Regions from separate parts of the Pleomorphomonas sp. T1.2MG-36 genome, predicted to be linked through region 2. Evidence: predicted binding sites of a transcription regulator. Region 2 holds the regulator's gene; the other holds the start of a gene.
The links. Region 2 encodes HrcA, which represses chaperone genes, less so after heat shock. Its sites were predicted from a motif close to GTTAGCACTCNCNNNNNGNGAGTGCTAAC; they were not measured.

Region 1: a site for HrcA is predicted at 1,502-1,530, ahead of groES (co-chaperone GroES). Genes of this name have one in related genera too.

What each region holds. Positions count from the first base shown of each region.
Region 1 is NZ_CATNLY010000023.1:181,094-185,740, forward strand. Features, by position in the region: gene QQZ18_RS12300 (GNAT family N-acetyltransferase) at 1-419, shown strand, start outside; gene QQZ18_RS12305 (DMT family transporter) at 556-1,449, shown strand; gene groES (co-chaperone GroES) at 1,606-1,893, shown strand; gene groL (chaperonin GroEL) at 1,947-3,578, shown strand; gene QQZ18_RS12320 (hypothetical protein) at 3,666-3,827, opposite strand; gene QQZ18_RS12325 (ABC transporter ATP-binding protein/permease) at 3,828-4,647, shown strand, end outside.
Region 2 is NZ_CATNLY010000023.1:746,959-751,605, forward strand. Features, by position in the region: gene grpE (nucleotide exchange factor GrpE) at 103-726, opposite strand; gene QQZ18_RS14875 (GFA family protein) at 957-1,367, shown strand; gene hrcA (heat-inducible transcriptional repressor HrcA) at 1,437-2,507, opposite strand; gene tsaB (tRNA (adenosine(37)-N6)-threonylcarbamoyltransferase complex dimerization subunit type 1 TsaB) at 2,651-3,322, shown strand; gene rimI (ribosomal protein S18-alanine N-acetyltransferase) at 3,334-3,828, shown strand; gene QQZ18_RS14895 (Fur family transcriptional regulator) at 3,877-4,323, shown strand; gene QQZ18_RS14900 (lysophospholipid acyltransferase family protein) at 4,320-4,647, shown strand, end outside.

The DNA.
Region 1 (4,647 bases), 570 kb from region 2:
GCGTTTTCGACGAGTACGAAGGCTGCCCGTTCGTATTTGCCGATTTTCCCGAACTCGCGGCACCGGCAAGCCACTATGAAAAGCGAGGCGGCCGGCTGCTCGTCGCCGAGCATGACGGCATCGTCGTTGGCTCATTCGCCGTTTCCTCCCCCGATGGCGATGGCGTCTTCGAGATCAACAAGGTGTATCTTGCCCGGGATCAGCGTGGCTCGGGTCTCGCTCAACGGCTTTACGCCATGGCCCTCGACGAGGTGGCCCGGCGCGGCGGGCGGGCGCTGAAGCTCTGGAGCGACACCCGCTTTCTCTCCGGTCATCGATTTTACGAGAAACTCGGCTTCGTCCGACAGCCCGTCGTCCGGTTCGTACCGGATGCCACCGACTGCTGGGAGTACGCCTACCGGTTGGAGCTGGATCGCTGACGGACATGCATGTGTCCGAGCTCTGCTGCCATCTTTCGCCGGAGAGGTCCTCTAGGCTGGTCTGGTGACCTTGCGGACGGGACGGCTGCGGCGTAAGAGCCGCGTCCTGGCCGCCTTCCGCCCCTCCGGAGATGTCATGCAGTCGTCGATGCGCCTTTACGCAGCAGGCGCCGCCCTCCTCGCCGTCTTCCTGTTCTCGGGGCTGGACGCCTTGGTCAAGGCGACCACCTACGGCACGCCGCTCGCCATGGTCGTGTTCCTGCGCTACGCCGCCGGCCTGATCTTCTCTTCCGGATCGGCGGCCGCGCAAGGGCAACTGCGCCCCGGATGGCCGACCATTCGGCGTGCCTTCGGACGCTCGCTGGCAGGCCTTTCCTGCGCGGCCCTGTTCTTCGGCGCGCTCAAGCTGCTGCCCCTTGCCCAGACGGTCGCCCTCACCTTCACGTCACCCTTTTTCATGGTGCTGATTTCGGCGGCGATGATCGGTGACCCCGTCACCCGCCGCTCGCTGCTGGCGGCCGCCTTCGGCTTTCTGGGCGTCGTCGTCATGCTGGCGGAAAAGCTGAGCGCGGAGGCCGGAAGCCCTCTAGGCTTTGCCATGGCTCTGTCCTCGGCGGTCGCCTATGCACTGTCCATGATCATGTCGCGACGGGATACCGTTCATGACAGCGTGCCGCAGATGATCCTGGTTCAGAACTTCATCAGCGCGGTGGTGGCGCTTCCCTTCGCTGTTTACTGGTACCAGCCGATAGCGGGCGAGACGCTACTGATGTTCCTGGCCATCGGCGCGCTCGGCACGGGCGGAAACTACGCCATCACCTGGGCCTACAAGCACGCGCCTGCGACGCTGCTCGGCCCCTTCGAGTTCACGGCCCTGATCTGGGCCGTCACCTTCGGCATGGTGTTCTTTGGCGAGATTCCGAGCGTCTACACCCTCATTGGCGCCGCGATCATCATCTGCGCCTGCCTCGTGGTGGTCCAGCCGAACGCCACATCCGCCCGGCCCAAGCCGGACGATGCCTGTCCGTAAAACACCAGACCGACCCTTGACAGGCGGCTGGCATGCGCCTATTTCCGGGCGGCTTGGCACTCATGCTGAGTGAGTGCTAACAGCAAATGTTTTTCGCCGTGGTCTGCGAGGCAAAAGCGCGCAAGCCGCAGGCATTTCAAAATTGAGGAGCCGAACATGAAGTTCCGTCCCCTGCACGACCGTGTCGTCGTTCGTCGGCTGGAGTCTGAGGAGCGCACCGCTGGTGGCATCATCATCCCGGACACCGCCAAGGAAAAGCCCCAGCAGGGCGAAGTCGTCGCCGTTGGTCCGGGCGCCCGTAACGAGAAGGGCGAACTCGTCGCTCTCGACGTCAAGGCCGGCGACAAGGTGCTGTTCGGCAAGTGGTCGGGCACCGAGGTGAAGATCGACGGTCAGGACCTCCTGATCATGAAGGAATCCGACGTGATGGGCATCATCGGCTGATCCACTCAGCCTGTCTCGTCCTCCGTTAACCTCTCATTTCAAGGAAAAAATCCATGGCTGCCAAGGAAGTCAAATTCGGTTCCGACGCCCGCGAGAAGATGCTGCGCGGCGTGGACATCCTCGCCGATGCCGTCAAGGTCACGCTGGGTCCCAAGGGCCGCAACGTCGTGATCGAGAAGTCCTTCGGTGCCCCGCGCATCACCAAGGACGGCGTGTCGGTCGCCAAGGAAATCGAGCTTGCCGACAAGTTCGAGAACATGGGCGCCCAGATGGTCCGCGAAGTCGCTTCGAAGACCAACGACAAGGCTGGCGACGGCACCACCACCGCCACCGTTCTGGCCCAGGCCATCGTCCGTGAGGGCGCCAAGGCGGTTGCCGCCGGCATGAACCCGATGGATCTGAAGCGCGGCATCGACATGGCCGTCGCCGAGGCCGTCAAGGACCTGAACGCCCGTTCGAAGAAGATCTCCACCTCGGCCGAAGTCGCCCAGGTCGGCACGATCTCCGCCAACGGCGAGACCGAAATCGGCCAGATGATCGCTGACGCGATGCAGAAGGTCGGCAACGAGGGCGTCATCACCGTCGAGGAAGCCAAGACCGCCGAGACCGAACTCGAAGTCGTCGAAGGCATGCAGTTCGACCGCGGCTACCTCAGCCCCTACTTCGTGACCAACGCCGAGAAGATGGTCGCCGATCTCGACGATCCGTACATTCTCATCCACGAGAAGAAGCTGTCCAACCTGCAGGCCCTGCTGCCGGTGCTCGAGGCTGTCGTCCAGTCCTCGCGTCCGCTGCTGATCGTTGCCGAAGACGTCGAGGGCGAAGCCCTTGCCACGCTCGTCGTCAACAAGCTGCGTGGTGGCCTGAAGATCGCCGCCGTCAAGGCGCCGGGCTTCGGCGATCGCCGCAAGGCCATGCTTGAGGACATCGCCATCCTGACCGGTGGCCAGGTGATCTCGGAAGATCTCGGCATCAAGCTTGAGAACGTCACGCTCGCCATGCTCGGCCATGCCAAGCGCGTGTCGATCTCCAAGGAAAACACCACGATCGTCGACGGCGCTGGCGCCAAGGCCGACATCGAGGCTCGCGTTGCCCAGATCAAGGCGCAGATCGAGGAGACCACCTCGGACTACGACCGCGAGAAGCTGCAGGAGCGACTGGCCAAGCTCGCCGGTGGCGTTGCCGTCATCCGCGTCGGTGGCTCGACCGAAGTCGAAGTCAAGGAGAAGAAGGATCGCGTCGATGACGCGCTCAACGCCACCCGCGCCGCCGTCGAAGCCGGCATCGTCCCGGGCGGTGGTACGGCCCTTCTTCGCGCCAAGGCCGCCGTTGCCAAGCTCAAGTCGAGCAACCTCGACATCGAGCGTGGCATCAAGATCGTTCTCGCCGCCCTTGAGACGCCGATCCGTCAGATCGCCATCAACGCTGGCGTCGAAGGTTCGGTGGTTGTCTCCAAGGTGCTCGAGAAGGGTGAAACCTTCGGCTTCGACGCCCAGAACGAGACCTATGTCGACATGATCCAGGCCGGCATCATCGATCCGACCAAGGTCGTGCGCACTGCCCTGCAGGACGCCGCTTCGGTCGCCGGTCTGCTGGTCACCACCGAGGCCATGGTCGCCGAGCTTCCGAAGAAGGACTCTGCGCCTGCCATGCCCGGCGGCGGCATGGGCGGCATGGACTTCTGATCCAAAGGATCTGAACGTCCGTAAAGGACAAAGCCAAATTGGGCGTCGCGAAAGCGGCGCCCTTTCTTTTTGGAGTTATTGCTCGCCTTACGAAAGCTTCATCCGCGCCGCCGCAATGTTGCCGCGATCGGGCCGTGCTGTCGCATCGACAAAATCCAGAGATTTCATTTCGGTGGCGCCGAATTTGATTGTCACCGCGAAGGGATTCTGCGTCAGTTCGTCGACTATCCGCCGTTCCGGGGACACCACATGAAAGCACTCTTTGCGACGCTCGCGCTGGCCTGGCGCCTCGCCGTTCCGTACTTCAAGGAAAAGCGACAGGGCGAGCTGGTCTTCCGATGGTTCAAGATTCGGATGCAGGAGCGCTGGATCGGACTTGGCTTTCTGGGAACGATCCTCGCGCTCAACGTCGCCCAGGTCTATCTCAACGTCTGGTTCAACAGTTGGTACAACACCTTCTATACCGCGATGCAGGACCGGAACGGTACGGCTTTCTCGGCCCAACTGGTGTTATGGTGCGTGATCGTCGCTCCGCTCATCGCTTCGCTCGTCGTCGAGATCTACCTCACCAACTGGCTGCGCATTCGCTGGCGGGACTGGATGACGGACCACTTCGTCAATCGTTGGATGAGCAACGCCAACTATTACCGCCTGTCGCAGGTCGCCAGCGGCACCGACAACCCGGATCAGCGTATTGCCGAGGATATCCGCGATTTCATCAGCTACACGCTGACCATCTTCGTCCAGATCTTCAACACGGTACTGACGCTTTACGCCTTCACCATGGTGTTGTGGTCGATCTCGGCCGAGTTCCCCTATTCGATCGGCGGCTTCGACCTGTCCCTCATTCCGGGTTATCTCGTCTGGGCGGCGGTGATCTACTCGATCATCGGCACCTACTTCACCCATATGACGGGTCGCAAGCTCATCACCCTGCGCTTCCGCCAGCAGCACGTCGAAGCCGACTTCCGCTTTGCCATGATGCGCCTGCGCGAAAACGCCGAAGAGGTGGCCCTGCTGAAGGGCGAGGAGCCCGAGAAGCGAGTCTTCAAGGGGGCATTCGAACGCT
Region 2 (4,647 bases):
TACGTGAAATCGCGTACAGACCCGTCCGAAGTTCAAATAACGTTGAGAAAAGAAAAAGGGCGCCCGTTCGGACGCCCTTTCTGCTTTTGTTGCAGCTTCGGTTCACACCGTCTTGTCGACCTTGTGGCCGCCGTCGGCCGGCGTTTCGGGCTGAACGGCTGCTTCCTCGGCAGGCGCCGCCTTCGGGCCGCCGCGGCCGACGCCGACGAGGGCCGGACGCAACACCCGCTCGCCGATCTTGAAGCCGACCTGCATGACCTGCACCACCGTACCGGCCGGCACGCTCGGATCGGGGACTTCGAACATCGCCTGGTGGAAATTGGGATCGAACTTCTCGCCGGTCGGATCGACGCGGCTGATGCCGTGCTTTTCGAGCGCCTTCATCAGTTCGCGCTCGGTCAGCTCGACGCCCTCGACCAGCGAAATCAGCGCTTCGCCACCGGTGGCGCGCGCTTCGGCGTCGACTGCCGCGATGGCACGCGTCAGGTTGTCGGCGGCGCCGACGATGTCGCGGGCGAAGTTGGTCACCGCATAGGTGCGGGCATCGGCGATCTCGCGCTCGGTCCGGCGGCGGAGATTCTCCATGTCGGCGAGGGTACGGAGGAGCTGATCCTTGAGATCGCCCGCCTCCTTTTCGAGGGCGGCGATGCGCTGGAGTCCCTGGTCGACCACCGGGTCCAGTTCGGGGGCGGCCGGTTCGGGAGTCTGTGCTGTCTCGTCTGCCATCTTGTCCTCATACTGTCTGAAAGCGGCTGTCGCCGCCAAACGTGCTCCGGATTTGAGGGTTTCGGACAGGAAAATCAACCCTTGGCCCCGCTTTCCCTGCGCGCAGCCCTACAAGTATGCTTCCGCAGGCGGCGATGCTAGCCTTCGTCACGATAGGCGCCACGGACGGCTTCCGTCGCAGGGACGATATCGGCCGTCCATGACGGTGCCTTCCGAATGGGGAAAAGCGAATGGCTCAAGGACCAAACCGCCTTCGCGGCGAGTGCCTTTGTCGTCGGGTGGGCTACGAGGTGGACGACGCCTTCGAGTATGCATTGAACTGCCATTGCTCGAACTGCCGTCGTGCGACCGGAGCCGCCTTCAAGCCTTTTGCCGGCATTCGCGCGGAACAACTGGCCGTGGTGCGCGGCCGAGATGACATCATGCGCTTCGATGAAGGCAACCATGACGCCCATTGCGGCCACTGCGGCTCGCTACTCTATTCGCAGGTCCGCGACGGAGCCTATGCCCATGTCACCCTGGGCACGCTGGTCGACCCGCCGTCGATCCGGCCGACCGCGCATATCTTTGTCGGCTCCAAGGCCCCCTGGTTCGAGATCTCGGACGCGCTGCCACAGTTCGACGAGTTTCCAACCGACTGACCGCGCGCTCGGCTCTTGTTGCCAGGCGTCGTCTTGTCGCCTCTCGTTTCACTCCGGTCGAATGACGCTCTATCCAAGAAGACGGCCGACCACCCGGGCGGTGTAGTCGACCATCGGCACGACGCGAGCATAATTGAGACGGGTCGGGCCGATGACGCCGACGACGCCGATCACGCGCGCCTCGGTGTCGCGATAGGGCGACACCACAAGCGACGAGCCCGACAGCCCGAACAGCTTGTTCTCCGAGCCGATGAAGATGCGCACCCCCTCGCCGGCATCGGCCAGCCCCAGGAGCTCGATCAGGTCCTCGGAACTCTCAAGCTCGTCAAAGAGCGCCCGGATGCGCTCCAGGTCCTCGGCGGCCCGGACATCGTCCAGCAGGTTGGCTCGCCCCCGGACGATCAGCGTCTGGGGCCGGCTGCCGTCGGCATCCGCCCACGAAGCCAGACCGGCATCGACGAGGCGGGCGGTCAAGGTATCCAGTTCGAGCTTGCGCGCGGCGCGCTGGCGCTCGACCTCGGTGCGCGTTTCGCTGAGAGTACGCCCCCGAATGTGGGCGTTGAGATAGTTCGCCGCCTCCTGCAAGGCGGAAGCCGGCAGGTCCGGAGGCAGATCGACCAGCCGGTTCTCGACGGTGCCGTTGTCGCCGACCAGCACGACGATGCCGCGCGTCGGCTCGATGCGCACGAACTCGATGTGCCTGAGGCGCGGATCGGCTTTCTGCGTCAGCACCACGCCGGCGCCACGCGTCAACCCGGACAGCGTCTGCGATGCCTCCGTCAGCACGTCCTCGACGCTCTTGCCGGTACCCGACGCCTTGAGGCGGCCTTCGATTGCCGATCGATCGCCTTCGGTGAGGTCGCCGATCTCCAGCATGGCATCGACGAAGAAGCGCAGGCCGAATTCGGTCGGCAGCCGGCCGGCGGACGTGTGCGGCGCGTACAGGAGCCCCGCCGCCTCCAGATCGGACATGACGTTGCGGACCGAGGCGGGCGACAGCGGCGCGGCAAGAAGGCGCGATATGTTGCGGCTGCCGACGGGATCGCCGGTGTCGAGATAGGCCTCGACGATGCGACGGAAGATATCGCGCGATCGCGCGTCGAGTTCCCGCAAGCCGCCCTGTCCACCTGTCGTCACCACGATACCGTAGCTCCTTTACCATCAGGGCTAATCTGGCCATACCGACACGGCGACGCAAGCCCCGGAGACCGTTTGGCCGCGGGAAGGTGGACGACGTGGCATGGCTGCTCGACAGCGGCTGCGGGCCGGGATAAAGGGGGCCGATGCTGACGCTCGCGCTCGATACCGCCAACGACCGGGTTGCCGTCGCCCTCTTGGGCGATGGCAGGGAGACGGTGCGCGTCGAGGCCATCTCGCGCGGGCATGCCGAACGGCTGTTTCCGCTGATCGACGAAGTGCTGACCACGGCCGGCGTCGAGATCGAAGGCGTCGGGCGAATCGCCGTCAACGTCGGCCCCGGCAGCTTCACCGGCATCCGCATCGCCGTGGCGGCGGGTCGCGGGCTTGGGCTGGCCCTCGGAATTCCGGTGGTGGGCATCGACGCGCTTCGTCTCATCGCCGCGTCGCTCGAAGAACCGGCGGAGGGCCCCATACTGGCCGCCGTCGATGCCCGGCGCGGCGAGGTCTACGCCGCTCTCTACGACGCGAAGGGCGATGTGCTGGAAGCTCCGTTCGCCGCCGATGCGGCAAGCGTGCTCGCTCGGCTGGGCGCCCGCGTCGCCGTGATTGCCGGTTCGGGTGCGGCGATCCTTACTCATCAGGCGGCGACTTCCGGCTTGCGGGTACCGCCGGTCGACGCGATGACCGCGACGGATCCGCTGGCCCTGGCGCGGCTTGGCGGTCTTGCCGAGCCGGCCACCGCCCTGCCCCGCCCGCTTTATCTCAGGGCACCCGACGCCAAGCCGCAACCGCCGGTGCCCGGCCTTCTCGCATGATGTCCGACGCCATGAAGTTTTTCGACCTGATGCGCCTGTTCGCCGCCCCTCGTCCGATCTGCGAGCCCGGTCGCGTCGCCGATGCCGACGATCTTGCCGCGCTGCACGCCCACGCGTTTCGCCACGGTTGGCCGTCCACCGAGATGGAAGCGTTGATCTCCGATCCCACGGTGACGACGGTCGTGGCCCGCGAAGGCCGAACGCCCTTTACCCGTCGACCGATCGGGTTCGTCATGACGCGTGCGGCCGCAGATGAGGCCGAAGTCCTGACCGTTGTCGTTTCCCCGGCACGCCGCGGCCGTGGCGTAGGTCGGCTGATGATGGACGAGACGATCCGCCGCCTCTACTTCATGCGCATCGCCTCGCTGTTCCTCGAGGTGGACGAGAACAACGATTCGGCTCTCACTCTCTATCGACGTCTCGGTTTCCGGGAGGTCGGCCGCCGTGCCAACTACTACGCCGGGGGGACTGCGAACGCCCTTGTCATGCGAGCCGATCTCAAATAACCCATACTTGGCCGGCGACGGAGGCCAAGCAGTTCGAGGGTACCCGCGATGACCGAGGAAACCACTCCGCTCTCTTTGGAAGAAGCCTGTGCGGCGCGCGGCATGCGCATGACCGAGCAGCGGCGAATCATCGCGCGCGTGCTGGAGCAGGCCGTCGATCATCCCGATGTCGAAGAAGTTTACCGGCGCGCCTCGGCGATCGACAGCAACATCTCGATCTCCACCGTCTATCGCACCGTCAAACTGTTCGACGACGCTGGCATGATCGCCCGGCTCGACTTCCGCGATGGCCGTTCGCGCTATGAGCCGCTGCCAGACGAGCACCACGATCACCTGATCGACTTCCGCACCGGTGCGGTGGTCGAGTTCCACAGCGACGAGATCGAGGCTCTGCAGCGCGAAGTCGCACGCAAGCTGGGTTACAAGCTGATCGACCACCGGCTCGAGCTCTATGGCGTACCGCTCGATGAAGCCGGCAAGGAGGACAAGGCGTGAAACCAGGCCACGTCAGGGCGGCGATGACGCTGCCGCTGTTTTCCGTGGCCGCTTTCATTCTCGTCCTTCTCTATCTTCCGGCACGGCGTTTCCGCTGGCGTCTCGCCGGCTGGCTTCAGATGGTCTTTCACCGGCTGGCCTTATGGGCGCTCGGCATCAGGCTGCACGTGCGCGGTCGACCGGCAGCCGACCGCCCGCTGCTTCTCGCCGCCAACCATGCTTCGTGGATCGACATTTCCGCTTACAGCGCCGTGATGCCACTATCTTTCGTGGCCAAGCGCGAGGTCGGCACCTGGCCGCTGATCGGTTTCTTTGCCCGCTTGC